DNA from 4 places in the Streptomyces prunicolor genome. Region 1 is predicted to be linked to each of the others. Evidence: riboswitches for the same ligand, from Rfam matches in the RefSeq annotation. Region 1 holds a riboswitch; each other region holds the start of a gene.
The links. Region 1 has a riboswitch for cobalamin ahead of OG588_RS33295 (ribonucleoside-diphosphate reductase subunit alpha). Riboswitches for the same ligand answer to the same signal wherever they lie in the genome.

Region 1 (4,205 bases):
TCATCGCCGTCTGCCTGTTCGCGCCCTTCGTCGCGCTCCTCTGGGTCGGCTCCTACGCCAAGACGGACCCCGCGTTCATCGGCATCCCGTTCTTCTACTGGTACCAGATGCTGTGGGTGCTGATCTCGACGGCGCTGACGATGACCGCCTACAAACTGTGGCAGCGCGACCAGCGGGCCCGCCATGGAGGTAACCGGTGAACGACGGCGTGAACGGCGTCGCCCTCGGCGTCTTCATCTTCTTCTTCCTGGCCGTCACGGTCCTGGGCTTCCTGGCCGCCCGCTGGCGCCGGGCCGACAACGAGCAGAGCCTCGACGAATGGGGCCTGGGCGGACGGTCGTTCGGCACCTGGGTCACCTGGTTCCTGCTCGGCGGCGACCTCTACACGGCGTATACGTTCGTCGCGGTCCCGGCGGCGGTCTACGCGGCGGGCGCGGCCGGCTTCTTCGCGGTGCCCTACACGATCCTCGTGTACCCCCTCATCTTCACGTTCCTGCCCCGCCTCTGGTCGGTGTCGCACAAGCACGGATACGTGACGACGTCCGACTTCGTGCGCGGCCGCTTCGGCTCGAAGGGCCTGTCCCTGGCGGTGGCGGTCACCGGCATCCTCGCGACGATGCCGTACATCGCGCTCCAACTGGTCGGCATCCAGGCCGTGTTGGACGTCATGGGGGTGGGCGGCAGCGCGAGTTCCAACTGGTTCGTGAAGGACCTGCCGCTGCTGATCGCGTTCGCGGTGCTGGCGGCATACACCTACTCCTCCGGCCTCCGCGCCCCCGCGCTGATCGCGTTCGTGAAGGACGGCCTGATCTACATCGTCATCACGGTGGCGATCATCTACATCCCGATCAAGCTCGGCGGCTTCGACGACATCTTCAGCGCGGCGGGCGCCAAGTTCAAGGCGGCGGGAGCGGGCGGACTCGTACCGGCCCCGGCGGGCCAATGGACGTACGCCACACTGGCGTTGGGCTCGGCACTGGCCCTGTTCATGTACCCCCACTCGATCACGGCCACGCTCTCCTCGAAGAGCCGCAACGTGATCCGCCGCAACACCACGATCCTGCCCCTGTATTCACTGATGCTGGGCCTGCTCGCACTGCTCGGCTTCATGGCGATCGCGGCCGGAGTCAAGGTAACCAACGGCCAGTTGGCGATCCCACAGCTCTTCGAGAACATGTTCCCTGACTGGTTCGCGGGCGTGGCCTTCGCCGCGATCGGCATCGGCGCCCTGGTCCCCGCGGCGATCATGTCCATCGCGGCGGCGAACCTCTTCACCCGCAACATCTACAAGGACTTCATCAAGCCGGACGCGACCCCGGCCCAGGAGACCAAGGTCTCCAAGATCGTCTCGCTCCTGGTGAAGGTCGGCGCCCTGGCCTTCGTCCTGACGATGGACAAGACGGTAGCCATCAACTTCCAGCTCCTGGGCGGCATCTGGATCCTCCAGACCTTCCCGTCCCTGGTAGGCGGCCTCTTCACCCGCTGGCCCCACCGCTGGGCCCTCCTCACCGGCTGGGCGGTCGGCATGATCTACGGCACCCTCGCGGCGTACGGGGTCGCCTCCCCGACCCAGGACCACTTCGGCGGCTCGTCCAAGGAGATCCCCGGCATCGGCGAGATCGGCTACATCGGCCTGACGGCGTTCGTCCTGAACGTCGTGGTGACCGTGGTCCTCACGTTCGCGTTGAAGGCGTTCAAGGCCCCGGAGGGCGTGGACGAGACAGCTCCGGGGGACTACACGGCAGACGCAGGCGACCCGGGCGTAGAGGTGGAACTACCTCCGGCAACAGCAGGGGCAACCCATTAGCGCCGGGTGAGCATCCCCACCTAAGGGGCGCGGGGAACTGCGCGACCAGCCACGACGAACCCGCAGCGGGCCACCGAGAGCACCCCCCTCGGCGGCCCGCTGTTCGTACACACTCACCTACATGGACATCCTCATCCGCCGAGCAATCCCCACCGAATACGAAGACCTCGGCACCCTCACAGCCCACGCCTACCTCGACGACGGCCTCCTCGACTACGGCGAGACCGACCCGTACCTCCCCGTGCTGAAGGACGTAGCAGGCCGAGCCGCAGCCGCCGAGGTCCTCGTCGCCGTAGAGGGTGACCACCTCCTCGGCGGAGTCACCTTCGTCCAAGGCCCCGGCCCCGTCGCCGACATCGCCCGCCCCGGCGAAGCAGAAATCCGCGCACTGGCAATCACCCGCACCGCCCGAGGCCGAGGCGCCGGCGAGGCCCTGGTCCGCGCCTGCCTCGACCGCGCCCGAGCCACCGAAGGCTGCACGGCCGTGGTCCTGTCGACCCAGAGCTCGATGCACGCGGCCCACCGCATCTACGAACGCCTGGGTTTCGTCCGCACACCCGACCGGGACTGGAATCCCGTGCCACACCTGGACGATCTCACTCTGCTCACCTATCAACTGACGCTCTGAAACCGCCGCGACACAACATCTGGGGTTGCTACGACAGCCCGGCACAAGATGTATGCTCATGCTCGCTGTCGCCGCAGGGGAATCCGGTGCGAATCCGGAACTGTCCCGCAACGGTGTACTTACGTGCATATGCACGCATGGCCAGTCCGAGGACCTGCCGACAGCTCGCGTCCGGCCACCCGGCCAGGCGCATGACGTCCGGGCCTCGTGGAGTGGGCCGGTGGACGCGACGCCCCGTGCGCTCGTGTACTGCCGCCTGCCCTCGGCGAGGCCCCGTGCCGAGCGAGGGAGAGCCCCACCGTGACCATCGCGCCAGCAGAGCCGGCATCAGCGACCCAGGTGAACGAGGCGACCGTAGCGACCGCGACCGGAACCGACGTTCCTGGTACGGCCGTTCCCGGAGCGACCGTTCCCGGAGCCGACGGCCCCGGTACCGCGATCCTGCGGACCCTGACCGAGCTGACCGCCGATCTCCCCGACGCCGACCCCGGCCGGGTCGCCGCCGCCACGTTGCGCGGCCGGTCCGCGCACGCGGACGTGGCGGAACTGCGCGAACTGGCCACGGAGGCGGCCGCCGGCCTCATCTCCGAGGACCCCGTCTACTCCCGCCTCGCCGCCCGGCTGCTGACGATCAGCATCGCCGCCGAGGCCGCCTCCCAGGGCGTCACGACGTTCACCGAGTCCGTCGCCGTGGGCCACCGCGAGGGCCTCATCGCGGACCGCACCGCCGAGTTCGCGACGCTGCACGCGGCCCGCCTGGACGCGCTGATCGACACGGAGGCCGACGACCGCTTCGGCTACTTCGGGCTGCGCACCCTGTACAGCCGTTACCTGCTCCGCCACCCGATCACCCGCAAGGTCATCGAGACGCCCCAGCACTTCATGCTGCGTGTGGCCGCCGGTCTCGCGGAGGACGACAGCACCCGCGCCCTGGACGAAGTAGCCGCGCTCTACCGCCTGATGAGCCGCCTCGACTACCTCCCCTCCTCCCCCACGCTCTTCAACTCCGGCACCCGGCACCCCCAGATGTCGTCCTGCTACCTCCTCGACTCCCCGCTGGACGAGCTGGACTCCATCTACGACCGCTACCACCAGGTCGCCCGCCTCTCGAAGCACGCAGGCGGCATCGGACTGTCGTACTCCCGTATCCGCAGCCGGGGTTCACTGATCCGCGGCACGAACGGCCACTCGAACGGCATCGTCCCGTTCCTGAAGACGCTGGACGCCTCGGTCGCCGCGGTGAACCAGGGCGGCCGGCGCAAGGGCGCGGCCGCGGTGTACCTGGAGACCTGGCACTCCGACATCGAGGAGTTCCTGGAGCTGCGGGACAACACCGGTGAGGACGCCCGCCGTACGCACAACCTGAACCTGGCGCACTGGATCCCGGACGAGTTCATGCGCCGGGTGAACGAGAACGGCGACTGGTCGCTCTTCTCCCCCGCCGACGTGCCCGAGCTGGTCGACCTGTGGGGCGACGAGTTCGACGCCGCGTACCGCAAGGCCGAGGCGCAGGGGCTGGCCAGGAAGACCATCCCGGCCCGCGACCTCTACGGCCGCATGATGCGCACCCTCGCGCAGACCGGCAACGGCTGGATGACCTTCAAGGACGCGGCCAACCGCACCGCCAACCAGACGGCCGAGCCGGGCCACACCGTCCACTCCTCGAACCTCTGCACGGAGATCCTGGAGGTCACGGACGACGGCGAGACCGCGGTCTGCAACCTGGGTTCCGTGAACCTGGGCGCGTTCGTCGACCAGGCGAACGGAGAC
Region 2 (4,205 bases), 3.5 Mb from region 1:
AGAGCAGGGCGCCGACGAAGGCACCCGCCGACAGCGACACGGCCCCGCCTCCCACGCCGAGGACCACGACCGCCACCGCGCCCGTGGACGCCCCGGAGGAGACGCCGAGCACGAACGGATCCGCCAGCGGATTGCGCAGCAGCGACTGCATGACCGCGCCGCACAGCGCGAGCCCGGCGCCGCAGACGGCGGCGAGCAGCGTGCGGGGCATGCGCAGGTCCCAGACGATGCCGTCCCGCAGCGGGGCGAGCGTGCTGTCCCCGCCGCCGAGGTGGGACGCGACCGACGCCCATACGTCGGCCGTGGAGATGTCGGCGGGTCCGATGGTCACCGCGACGGCCACGGAAACCAGCAACGCGACCAGTCCGCCGCCCGTCAACAGCAGGGTGCGGACGGTCACTTGGCGAGTCCGAAGTCGCGCAGGCCGGCGGCGACCTGCTCGATCCCTTCGACGATGCGGATGGAGGGGTTCATCGCCTGGCCGCTGAGCAGGATGTACCGCTTCTTCTTGACGGCGGTGAGGTTGCGGGTGGCCGCGTTGGTCTCCAGGAAGCGGATTTTCGCCTTGGCGGTCTCGGCGGTCTGCGACTTGCGGGTCAGGTCGCCGAGGACGATGACGTCGGGGTCGCGGTCGGCGACGGTCTCCCAGTTGATCTGGGGCCACTCGTCGTGGGTGTCGGAGAAGGCGTTCTTCGCGCCGACGGCACGGGTGATGGCGCCGGGGGCGCCGCAGCAGCCGGCCAGGTAGGGCGATTGGGCGTTGGCGAACCAGTACATGAGGGAGGTGTCGGAGGCGTCGAGCCCGGTGGTGGCCTTGGTCACCCGGGCCTTCAGCCGGGCCACGAGCCTGTCGCCGCGCTCCTTGACGCCCATCGCCCGGGACAGGTCGCGTATCTCGCCGTAGACGGTGTCGAGCGTGAGCGGTGTGCTGCGCGAGCCGTCGCCGCCGCTGTCGTTGTCCTTGCCCGCGCAGTCGGACGGCGAGACGTATGTCGGGACGCCCAGCTTCTCGAACTGTTCGCGGGTCGCGACACCGCCCTTGCCGAGCGTCGAGACGAAGGAGGCGGTGACGAAGTCGGGTTCGGCGTCGAGGACCTTCTCGAAGGAGGGGTTGTTGTCGGCGAGGCGCGGCACGGTCGCGTTCGCCTTCTCCAGCCCCTTGAGCACGGGGTCGGTCCAGGTCGCCGTACCGGCGATGCGGTCGGCGAGGCCGAGGGAGAGCAGGATCTCGGTGGTGCCCTGGTTGAGGGAGACGACCCGCTTCGGGGCCGACTTCAGCGTGACCTTCTGCCCGCAGTCGGTGAGGGTGAGCGGGAAGCCCGCGGCGGACTTCTCCGTCTCGCCGTCGGCACTGTCGCCGTCGGATCCGCCGCACGCGGTGAGCAGCAGGGCGGGCGCGATGAGGAGGGCCGCGGTACGGCGGCGCAGCGGGACGGGGGCGGTACGGAGCACGGGCATGCCTTGCCTGTCGGGGCTCGAACGCGGAGCCTGGCCTACGAACTCCCCCTCGCCGAGGGCGAGAAGGCGCCAGCAGGTCTTCGGACTCGGGTTCGTCCGGACGGGGCGCCTTCCCGGCGCGTCACACACCGGCTCCTTCGGCCGGCCCGTGTCGCCCCAGTGGCGTCTGCTGCCCCGCCCGTCCCCCTCACCGCTGCGCGTCAGTTCCGGATTTCCACCGGATTCCCTGGCCTCGGTTGTGGCACGACTGGCCCGCACAACCTATCAAGATCGACGGTCGGCTCCCGCTGCGGGGCGGCACGGAGGTGCCTGCGCTGTTGTGCCCGCTACACTCGTGGGCCTGAACTCACCTCGCGACAAAGGCCGTTGGGCAACGGGTGAACCGAAGTGACGGACGCAGGATTCAGCGCGGGCGACATAGACACCGGCGGCGCAGAGTTGGAAGGCTCCCGCTTCAAGCCGAGCATGATGGGCAGCGCCGTGTTCACCGGAAAGCTGCCGGCCGACACCGCCCTCGCGACGACCGATCCCGCGGGCACCACTGTCGAGGCCGCCCTCCGCGAGATCGGCACGATCGGCGACTACCCCGGACCGGACGTGGCGGCATACGCCGAGATCCACATCGAGCAGGGTCGCGACCTGGAGAACAAGGGGCTCACCATCGGCCTGGTGGACGCCACTTGGGCGGCACGCAAGTACCAGGTGGTGGTGCGCGGCGAGCAGTCGCACACCGGATCCACGATCATGGCGGACCGGCGCGACGCCCTGTTCGGTGCCTCGCTCCTCGTCGTGGCGGTACGTGAACTGGCCGAGCAGAGCACGGACTTGCCGCTGCACACCTCGGTGAGCGAGATGACCGTCGAGCCCAACTCCCCTGTCGTGGTGGCCCGCGAGGTGCGTATGCACGTCGACCTGCGCTCGCCCGACGAAGCCCTGCTCGACGCGGCGGCCAAGAAGCTGGCCGAGTCGATCCCGGGCATCGAGGAGCGCGCGTCGGTCTCCATCGAGCAGGTACAGACGCACGGTTGGGGCGTGGCGCCGTTCCCCGCGGCCGGTGTCGAACTCGCCGCCCGCGTCGCCGACGAGCTGGGGCTCAGCCACCAGACCATGATGACCATCGCCGGCCACGACTCGGTCAACATGAAGGACATCGCGCCGTCGATCATGCTGTTCGTGCCCAGCATCGAGGGAATCTCCCACAACGAGGGCGAGTTGACGGACGACCACGACATCAGCGCGGGCACCGATCTACTGACCGAGGTGGTCCACCGGCTCATGTCCGGCGCCCTCTGAACGGTATCGGGTTCATCAGTCCACACCCAGGTACTTGCCCTCCAACTCGGCGATGTTCGCGCGCAGTTCGTCCGTGGTGCCTTCGTCACTCACGCGACCGTTGACCAGCACATAGGCGCGGTCGGCGACGTCGAGTGCGAGCCGGGCGAACTGCTCGACCAGGATCACCGCCGTGCCCCGGTCGGCCGCTTGGCGTACGGCCGTCATGAGACGCTGGACGATCCGGGGGGCCAGCCCGAACGACAATTCGTCGATGAGCAGCAGCTTCGGTTCTCGCGCCAGCACGGAGGCGAGGCCGAGCATCTGCTGCTCACCGCCCGACAGGAGTCCCGCAGGCCGGTCGAGCAGCCGTTCCAGCTCGGGGAACAGTGACATCACGTCGTCGCTCCCGCGTGCCAGCCGCAAGTTCTCGCGGACGGTGAGGCCGAAGAAGATCGAACGGTCATCGGTCATCAGGCCCAAGCCCCGCCGGGCGCGGGCCGCGAGCGAGGATCTGTCCGGCGCACCGAGGAAGTCGAGGTCCCCGGAGAGCGGGCGCAACGCGCCGGCCAGGGTCAGCAGGGCCGTGGTCTTGCCCGCGCCGTTGCGGCCCAGCAGCGCGACGATCTCGCCCGAGGCGACGCTGAGATTGAGGTCACGAACGACTGTCACGTCGCCGTAGCCGGCATGGATGTTCCGGGTCTCCAGCACAAGGCTCATGTCGACACCGCCCTTCACGCCGTCTCGGTGACGTCACCGAGATACGCCGCCATGACGCTCGGGTCCGACAGCACGTCATCGGGTCGGCCTTGGGCGATCACTTTCCCGAAGTCGAGTGCCACGATGCGGTCGGACACGCGCCGCACCAAATGGACGTCGTGCTCTATCAACAGCACTCCCATCCCCCAGTTCTCGGCCAGCATCCTGACCACCTCGCCCACCTCTTCCCGTTCGTGCTGGTCCAGGCCCGAGCATGGTTCGTCGAGGAGGAGGACCGACGGCTCGCCCGCGATCGCACGAGCGAGCGCGACGAGTTTGCGGCGGCCGGTGCTCAGTTCCCCGGGCTTCGCGCCGAGCACGTCGTCGAGTCGGAGCGCCTGGATCGCGCGGAGCATGGCCGCGGTCGGCTTGTCCCTGCTGGGCCGTACGAGGTCGAGCAGGCCGGACCACCAACTGCCCGAGTCGGACGCGGTACGCAAGTTGTCCAGGACCGACAGGTCCTCGATCAGCTCCAGGCTCTGCCAGGAACGGGCGAGGCCGGCCCGCGCCCTCCCGTGCGCCGACACGGTGGCCAGCTCCTGCCCACCGAGGGCGACCGTGCCCCTGCTGGGTACGAACCCGGTGATGGCGTCGATCAAGGTGGTCTTCCCGGCGCCGTTGGCGCCCACGACGCCGACGACCTCACCCGGTTCGACGTGCAGGTCGACGCCGTCGACCGCGCGTACGGCGCCGAACGCCACCTCGATCGAGCCGAC
Region 3 (4,205 bases), 4.7 Mb from region 1:
AGCCCAAGGTCGCGGTGGCCATGTCGGCCACCCTCAACCTGGTGGGCGCTTTTCTCTCCGTGGAGGTCGCCAACACGATCTCCAAGGGTCTGGTCGATGAGAGCGGCATCCGTCCCGAGGTCATTTTCGCCGCCCTCGTCGGCGCGATCCTCTGGAACCTGGTGACCTGGCTCGTCGGCCTGCCCTCCAGTTCCTCGCACGCCCTGATGGGCGGTCTGATCGGCGCCACCATCGCCTCGGCCGGTACCGGCGCGGTCCACGGCGACGTCCTCGTCACCAAGGTCCTGCTCCCGGCGATCGCCGCCCCGATCGTCGCCGGCCTCGCGGCGATGCTCGCCACCCGCTTCTCGTACGCCCTGAGCCGCAACGCCGAGGGCAAGGCCGCCGACAAGGGTTTCCGCGTCGGCCAGATCGCCTCCGCCGGGCTGGTCTCGCTGGCCCACGGCACGAACGACGCGCAGAAGACGATGGGCATCATCACCCTCGCCCTGATCGCCGGCGGCTCCATCGCCCCTGACTCCGACCCGCCCACCTGGGTCATCCTCTCCGCGGGCCTGGCCATCGCGATGGGCACGTACATCGGCGGCTGGCGCATCATCCGCACGATGGGCAAGGGCCTGACCGACCTCCGGCCGCAACAGGGCTTCGCCGCCCAGACCAGCGCCGCCGCGGTCATCCTGGCCTCCTCGCACATCGGCTTCTCGCTCTCCACCACGCACGCCGTCTCCGGCTCGGTGATGGGCGCGGGCCTCGGCCGCAAGGGCGGGGTCGTCCGCTGGTCGACCGCCACCCGGATGTTCGTCGCCTGGGGCCTGACGCTGCCGGCCGCCGCGCTGGTCGGCGCGCTCGCCGAGTCCGTGACCGACCTCGGCGACTGGGGCACCGCGCTGGTGGCCGTCTTCCTGGTCGCGTCCAGCGCCGGCATCTGGCTGCTCTCCCGCCGCCAGGTCGTCGACGCCTCGAACGTCAACGAGATCGACGAACCGGCCGGCGTGATCACCACCGCGATCGCCGCCGTGACCCCGCCGCCCCCGTCGGTCGCCCTCTCCGAAGGCCTCACGGCGACGATCCTCTCGCCGCCCGTGAACCCGGCCCCGGTCGTGAAGTCCGACCCGGCGACACCGCCGGCCGCCGCCGTCTGAGCCCGCGCCCCGGACACGAAGGAACGAATCAGCATGCACATCGACTGGGCAGCCCTCGGCTCCGTCTTCGGCGTCAGCCTCGGCGCCACCGTCGCCCTGGTGGCCGTCTTCACCCTCGGCATCGTCGGCCTCTCCCGCCGCGAACGCGCCACCGCCCAGGGCGACTCCGCGCCCCTCGCCCTGACCGGCGCGTACGCCTGCTTCGCGGCCTGCGCGGCGGCGGTGGCGTACGGGATCTATCTCATCGTGGCCTGACCGGCCGCCAGTTGGACCCACCGTGGGGTGCGGGACGGATCACCGTCCCGCACCCCACGTCCGTGTGACCCCTCAGCCCATGTGAACGGCCCCTCGCATGTGGGCATCAGCACACTCCGTCCCCGCAGGTCAACAGCAAGTTGACGGCCCTTCCAACAGCATGGTGGACTGCCGGAGCCATGTACGGCGGCAGGAGAGGAAGCCGGTGCGAATCCGGCGCGGTCCCGCCACTGTCACCGGGGTAGACACCCCCGGGAGCCAGGAACTCTCACCGCCGGTCTCGTCGAACCAGGGCGTGGACACCCTGAGTGAGGACATATCGCCATGCTCGGCTGCCGTTCGAGGTCCCGTACCAGCGCAGTGCCCGCCCCAGCGATCGGCTGAGCCGATGCGTGCCGATCGCGTCTACGCGTACGGCGCCGCCGCCGGCCTCCTCGGCGACCACCTGCTCGGCGATCCCCGCCGCGGGCATCCGGTCGCCGCCTTCGGCCGTGCCGCCGGTGCCGTGGAACAGGTGCTGTGGCGCGACCACCGAGGCTGGGGCGCCCTGCACACCGCCGTGTGCGTGGGTGGCACCATCACCCTCGCCGCCGCGGCCGCTTCGGCCCTACGGCCTTCCCGTACGGCCTCTGCCGCCCTCACCGCCGCCGCCACCTGGGCCGTCCTCGGCGGGACCTCCCTCGCGCGCGAGGCCGGGGTCATCGGGCGCGCGCTGGAGGCCGGTGACATCGACGGTGCGCGGTCCCGGCTCCCCCACCTCTGCGGGCGGGACCCGCAGTCCCTCGACGCCGACGGGATCGCCCGGGCCGTCGTCGAGTCCGTCGCCGAGAACACCTCCGACGCGATAGTCGGCGCCCTGGTCTGGGGCGGCGTCGCGGGCGTCCCGGGCCTGCTCGGCTTCCGGGCGGTGAACACGCTGGACGCGATGGTCGGCCACAAGTCGGCCAAGTACCGCCGCTACGGCTGGGCTTCGGCCCGCCTCGACGACGTCGCCGGCTGGCCGGGCGCCCGCCTCACCGCCGCCCTCGCGACCGTAGCGGGCGGCGACCCGCGCGGAGCGGTACGCGCCTGGCGCACCGACGCCCGCAAACACCCGAGCCCCAACGCCGGCCCCGTGGAGGCCTCCTTCGCTGGCGCCCTAGGCGTACGCCTCGGCGGGACGCTCTCCTACGGCGGCCGGGTCGAGCACCGGCCCGTGCTCAACGGCGACGGACGCGCCGTCGCGGTATCGGACATCGCGCGTGCCGTACGGCTGTCCCGGCGCGTCGGTCTGCTCGCGCTCGGGGTCAGTGTCGCCGGGCGGCTCCTCGTGAAGGGACGCAAGTCATGAGCGGCGGCGGGCTGTTGGTGGCCGGCACCACCTCGGACGCCGGGAAGAGTGTCGTCACCGCCGGGATCTGCCGGTGGCTGGTGCGGCAGGGTGTGAAGGTCGCGCCGTTCAAGGCGCAGAACATGTCCCTGAACTCGTTCGTGACGCGCGAGGGGGCGGAGATCGGGCGGGCGCAGGCCATGCAGGCGCAGGCGTGCCGGATCGAGCCGACCGCACTGATGAACCCCGTGCTGCTGAAGCCGGGCAGCGACCGCACCAGCCAAGTGGTCCTCATGGGCAAGCCAGTTGGCGAGATGAGTGCGCGCGGCTATCACGGCGGGCGCCAAGAGGCGCTGCTCGGCACGGTGTTGGACTGTCTCGCCGAGTTGCGGGGCACGTATGACGCGGTGATCTGTGAGGGGGCCGGTTCGCCCGCGGAGATCAATCTGCGGCGGACCGACATCGTGAACATGGGCATCGCACGCAATGCCCGACTGCCCGTGCTCGTGGTCGGCGACATCGACCGCGGGGGCGTCTTCGCCTCCTTCTTCGGGACCGTCGCGCTGCTCAGCCCCGAGGACCAGGCGTTCGTCGCCGGGTTCCTCGTCAACAAATTCCGGGGCGATGTGTCGTTGCTGGAACCGGGGTTGGAGATGCTGCTCGGCCTCACCGGGCGGCGGACGTACGGCGTGCTGCCGTTCCGGCACGGGCTCGGGATCGACGAGGAGGACGGGCTGCGGATCTCGCTGCGCGGCACCGTGCGGGAGTCGAACACCGCGCCGCCGGTCGGCGAGGACGTGCTGCGTGTCGCCGTCTGCGCGATCCCCCTCATGTCCAACTTCACCGACGTGGACGCGCTGGCCGCCGAACCGGGCGTCGTGGTGCGGTTCGTGGACCGGCCGGAGGAGCTGTCCGACGCCGATCTCGTCGTCATCCCCGGGACCCGGGGGACGGTGAAGGCGCTGGAGTGGCTGCGGGAGCGGGGACTTGCGGACGCCCTCGTGCGCAGGGCAGCCGAACAACGGCCAACTCTCGGTATCTGCGGCGGCTTTCAGATCCTCGGCGAACACATCGAGGACGAGGTCGAGAGCCGACAGGGGGCGGTGGAGGGACTTGGGGTGCTGCCGCTGCGTGTGCGGTTCTCTCGCGAGAAGACCCTCACTCGGCCCGTCGGCGAAGCCCTCGGCGAACCGGTCGAGGGGTACGAGATCCATCATGGGGTGGCCCAACTCACCGGCGGGGAACCCTTCTTGGACGGCTGCCGGGTCGGTCAGACCTGGGGTACCCACTGGCACGGCTCGCTGGAGTCGGACGGGTTCCGGCGGGCGTTTCTGCGCGAGGTGGCGACCGCCGCGGGCCGCCGGTTCGTACCGGCGCCCGACACCTCGTTCGCCGCGCTGCGCGAGGAGCAGCTCGACCGGCTCGGCGACCTCATCGAACAGCACGCGGACACGGACGCGCTCTGGCGACTCATCGAGTCCGGCGCGCCGCAAGGACTG
Region 4 (4,205 bases), 1.5 Mb from region 1:
GAGGGTCTCGCGCAGGGCGGGCTCATCGACCTGGATGACCGAAGTCCCGGCCGCCTCAAGGTCGTTGACCTCGTCGCGCAGGGCGAGGGCGACCTGTCGTGCGGTGTCGCCGAGCGGCTGGTCGTCGCGGACGAAGGACCAGGCGAGCATGGTGACCGGTCCGGTGAGCATGCCCTTGACCGGGCGCGAGGTGAGCGATTGCGCGTACGTCGTCCAGCGGACCGTCATCGGTTCCGGGCGGGAGAGGTCCCCGGCCAGGATCGGCGGGCGGACGTAACGGGTGCCGTAGGACTGGACCCAGCCGTGCTGCGTGGCGAGGTAGCCCGTCAGTTGCTCGGCGAAGTACTGGACCATGTCGTTGCGTTCGGGCTCGCCGTGCACGAGGACGTCCAGGCCGGTCTTCTCCTGGAAGGAGATGACCTCGCCGATCTCCGCCTTGATCCGCTCCTCGTAACCGGCCGTGTCGATCCGCCGCGCCCTCAAGTCGGCCCGCGCGGTGCGCAGTTCGGCGGTCTGCGGGAACGAGCCGATCGTGGTCGTCGGTAGCGGCGGCAGCCCGAGGTGCGCGCGCTGCGCCGCCGTCCGCTCTTCGTACGGCTGGGAGCGGCGGGCGTCGGCGTCCGTGACCGCGGCGGCCCTGGCCCGTACGGCGGGGTCGCGGGTGAGCGCAGAACCCGCTCGGGAGGCCAAGTCGGCGCGGTTGGCGGCGAGTTCGGCGGCGATCGTGTCGGTGCCCTGGGCCAGGCCCTTGGCGAGGGTGACGATCTCGGCCGTCTTCTGCCGCGCGAACGCGAGCCAGCGCAGGATCTGCGGCTCGATGTCCCGCTCGGCGGCGGCGTCGAGTGGCACATGGAGCAGCGAGCAGGAGGCGGCCACGTCGACCCGGTCGGCCAGACCGAGCAACGTACCCAGCGTGGCAAGGGACTTGGTGAGGTCGTTGACCCAGACGTTACGGCCGTTCACCACGCCTGCGATCAGCCGCTTGCCGGGCAGTCCGCCCACTGCGGCGAGGTCGTCCAGGTTGGCGGCGGCGGACTCGGTGAAGTCGAGCGCGAGGCCCTCCACGGGTGCCTTGGCGAGGACCGGGAGCGCCTCGCCGAGGCGGTCGAAGTAGGAGGCGACCAGGAGCTTCGGCCGGTCGGTGAGGGCGCCGAGGTCCCGGTAGGTGCGGGTGGTGGCGTTCAGTTCGGCCGGGGTGCGGTCCTGGGCCAGGGCGGGTTCGTCCAGCTGGACCCACTCCGCGCCCGCTGCCCGTAGATCGGCGAGGACCTCGGCGTACACGGGCAGCAGCCGGTCCAGCAGGGTCAGCGGGTCGAAGTCCGCGGACACGCCGGGGGCTGGCTTGGCGAGCAGGAGGTAGGTGACCGGGCCGACGAGCACCGGGCGGGCTGTCAGGCCCAGGGCGAGGGCCTCCTTCAACTCCGCCACCTGCTTGGTGGAGTCAGTGGTGAAGACGGTGTCCGGGCCCAACTCGGGCACGAGGTAGTGGTAGTTGGTGTCGAACCACTTCGTCATCTCCAGCGGCGCCACGTCCTGCGTGCCGCGTGCCATCGCGAAGTAGCCGTCCAGTGCGTCGAGTTCGACGGCGGTGCGGTGGCGTTCGGGGATCGCGCCGACCATCACGCTGGTGTCCAGGACGTGGTCGTAGTACGAGAAGTCGCCGGTCGGAACCTCGTGGATACCGGCGTCCGTCAGTTGCTGCCAGTTCGTGCGGCGCAGTTCGGTGGCGGTGGTGCGGAGGGCGTCGGCGTCGACGCGGCCCTTCCAGTAGCCCTCGATGGCCTTCTTCAGTTCACGGGCCTTGCCCTGGCGGGGGTAGCCGTAGACGGTTGCCCGTGCTGCCGCGGCTGCGGACTTCGGTGTCACGGAAATCTCCTTCGCGAGATATCTCCCTGGATCCCGGTGTCGGGACGTGAGCGCGAAGGTTCGTAGACCGGGGGATGGTGACCGCCCGTATGTACGCCGACCCGCCCACGAGGTCACCGGGATTCCGCGCGTGAATGCTTCGCGTGCGGGCAGTTGGCAGGTCTTCGGACTTGCGGGCACGGCCTCCGTTTGACCGGAGGTCACCTACTGGCCGTCGCTTCCCAGGTCCTGTGTGGGCCCAGTGCGTATGACGGCGGTCGTTCCTGCTTACCGCTGCGGGGCAGTCCCGGAGTTTCACCGGGTTCCCTCTTGCGACGCGTCCGTCTGGGTGACGGGGCGAACCAGCTGCGCCGCCAGCCTAAAGGGTTTGGGGTGGATGCGTCGATTTTTGTCTGCGGCTCGGTGGGGGCTGGTCGCGCAGTTCCCCGCGCCCCTAGGTGGGTTGGGGTCCCCGGGACTGGAAGGCTTGCAGGATTTGCTCAGCCGCCAGTGTTGCTGTCAACTCGCCCTCTCGTACCTGGCGTTCTAGGTCCGGAGTCAGCGCACGTACCGTCGGATCTGAGTGCAGGCGGCCCAGCAGTTCGTCTCGGACCATCGTCCACGTCCAGTCCACCTGTTGCTCGCTGCGCTTCGCGGCCAGGCGGCCCGTGGAGTCCAGCAGGGAGCGGTGTTGTTCCAGGCGTTCCCAGACCGTGTCCAGGCCTGTTCCCTCGCGGGCGCTACAGCTCAGAACCGGCGGGGTCCAGGCCGCGTCGGCCGGATGCATCAGGCGTAGCGCGCCCGCCAACTCCCGTGCCGCGCTCTTCGCGTCGCGCTCATGCGGGCCGTCCGCCTTGTTGACGGCGATGACATCGGCCAGTTCCAGGACGCCCTTCTTGATGCCCTGTAGCTGGTCGCCGGTGCGGGCCAGGGTCAGCAGCAGGAAGGAGTCGACCATGTTCGCGACCGCCGTTTCCGACTGGCCTACGCCTACCGTCTCGACCAGGACGACGTCGTAGCCCGCTGCCTCCATCACCACGATCGACTCGCGGGTCGCCTTCGCCACGCCGCCGAGCGTGCCGGCGGTGGGCGAGGGGCGGACGAAGGCCGCCGGGTCCACGGCCAGGCGTTCCATGCGGGTCTTGTCGCCGAGGATGGAGCCGCCCGTGCGGGTCGACGACGGGTCTACGGCGAGGACCGCGACCCGGAAGCCTTGTGAAGTCAGCAGCGTGCCGAACGCGTCGATGAACGTCGACTTGCCGACACCCGGTACGCCGCTGATGCCGATCCGGCGGGCCTGGCCGCTGTGCGGGAGGAGCGCGGTCAGCAACTCCTGGGCCATGAAGCGGTGTTGGGGCTTGGTCGACTCGACGAGGGTGATGGCGCGGGCCACCAGGGCCCGCTTGCCGTCGAGTACGCCCTTCACATAGGTGTCGACCTCGATCACGGGGTGTGCCCGAGGTCGGCGGCCAGGCGTTCTACGAGGTCGTAGGCCGCGTCCGGGATCACCGTCCCGGGCGGGAACACGGCCGCCGCGCCCATCTCCAGGAGGGTGGGGACGTCCTGGGGTGGGATGACTCCGCCGACCACGATCATGATGTCCTCGCGGCCCTCCTCTGCGAGGGACTCCTTCAACGCCGGTACGAGGGTGAGGTGTCCGGCGGCGAGGGACGACACTCCGACGATGTGTACGTCCGCCTCTACGGCCTGGCGGGCCACTTCGCCGGGGGTCTGGAACAGCGGGCCGACGTCGACGTCGAAGCCGAGGTCCGCGAAGGCGGTGGCGATCACCTTCTGGCCGCGGTCGTGGCCGTCCTGGCCCATCTTGGCGACCAGGATGCGGGGGCGGCGGCCCTCGGACTCCTCGAAGTCGGCCACGAGAGTGCGGGTGCGTTCTACGGACGGGGAGTCGCCGGCTTCGGTGCGGTACACACCGGTGATCGTACGGATCTGGCTCGCGTGCCGCCCGTAGACCTTCTCCAGCGCGTCGGAGATCTCGCCGACCGTCGCCTTCGCGCGGGCCGCGTTCACCGCCAGCTCCAGGAGGTTTCCGGTGCCTTCGCCGGCCGCGCGGGTCAGCGCGTGCAGCGCGTCCTGGGTGGCCTGTTCGTCGCGCTCCGCGCGCAACCGCCTTAGTTTCTCGATCTGTTGGGTGCGTACGGAGGAGTTGTCGACCTTGAGTACGTCGATCTGCTCGTCGGTCTCCACGCGGTACTTGTTGACGCCGATGACCGGCTGGCGGCCGGAGTCGATGCGGGCCTGGGTGCGGGCCGCGGCCTCCTCGATGCGCAGCTTGGGGATGCCCGCGTCGATGGCCTTGGCCATGCCGCCCGCCGCCTCGACCTCCTCGATGTGCTGCC

Region 2: another riboswitch for cobalamin. It lies ahead of OG588_RS48485 (ABC transporter substrate-binding protein); the one in region 1 lies ahead of OG588_RS33295 (ribonucleoside-diphosphate reductase subunit alpha).
Region 3: another riboswitch for cobalamin. It lies ahead of OG588_RS11055 (cobalamin biosynthesis protein); the one in region 1 lies ahead of OG588_RS33295 (ribonucleoside-diphosphate reductase subunit alpha).
Region 4: another riboswitch for cobalamin. It lies ahead of metE (5-methyltetrahydropteroyltriglutamate--homocysteine S-methyltransferase); the one in region 1 lies ahead of OG588_RS33295 (ribonucleoside-diphosphate reductase subunit alpha).

The regions. Positions count from the first base shown of each region.
Region 1 covers NZ_CP108676.1:7,207,250-7,211,454, reverse strand. Annotated here, with positions in the region: gene OG588_RS33310 (DUF3311 domain-containing protein) at 1-200, shown strand, start outside; gene mctP (monocarboxylate uptake permease MctP) at 197-1,807, shown strand; gene OG588_RS33300 (GNAT family N-acetyltransferase) at 1,929-2,435, shown strand; cobalamin riboswitch at 2,458-2,612, shown strand; gene OG588_RS33295 (ribonucleoside-diphosphate reductase subunit alpha) at 2,736-4,205, shown strand, end outside.
Region 2 covers NZ_CP108676.1:10,716,041-10,720,245, reverse strand. Annotated here, with positions in the region: gene OG588_RS48490 (FecCD family ABC transporter permease) at 1-400, opposite strand, end outside; gene OG588_RS48485 (ABC transporter substrate-binding protein) at 397-1,458, opposite strand; cobalamin riboswitch at 1,512-1,725, opposite strand; gene OG588_RS48480 (M20/M25/M40 family metallo-hydrolase) at 1,846-2,751, shown strand; gene OG588_RS48475 (ABC transporter ATP-binding protein) at 2,767-3,450, opposite strand; gene OG588_RS48470 (ABC transporter permease subunit) at 3,465-4,205, opposite strand, start outside.
Region 3 covers NZ_CP108676.1:2,463,854-2,468,058, forward strand. Annotated here, with positions in the region: gene OG588_RS11045 (inorganic phosphate transporter) at 1-1,142, shown strand, start outside; gene OG588_RS11050 (hypothetical protein) at 1,176-1,397, shown strand; cobalamin riboswitch at 1,544-1,686, shown strand; gene OG588_RS11055 (cobalamin biosynthesis protein) at 1,786-2,727, shown strand; gene OG588_RS11060 (cobyric acid synthase) at 2,724-4,205, shown strand, end outside.
Region 4 covers NZ_CP108676.1:8,698,809-8,703,013, forward strand. Annotated here, with positions in the region: gene metE (5-methyltetrahydropteroyltriglutamate--homocysteine S-methyltransferase) at 1-1,866, opposite strand, end outside; cobalamin riboswitch at 2,004-2,227, opposite strand; gene meaB (methylmalonyl Co-A mutase-associated GTPase MeaB) at 2,300-3,292, opposite strand; gene scpA (methylmalonyl-CoA mutase) at 3,289-4,205, opposite strand, start outside.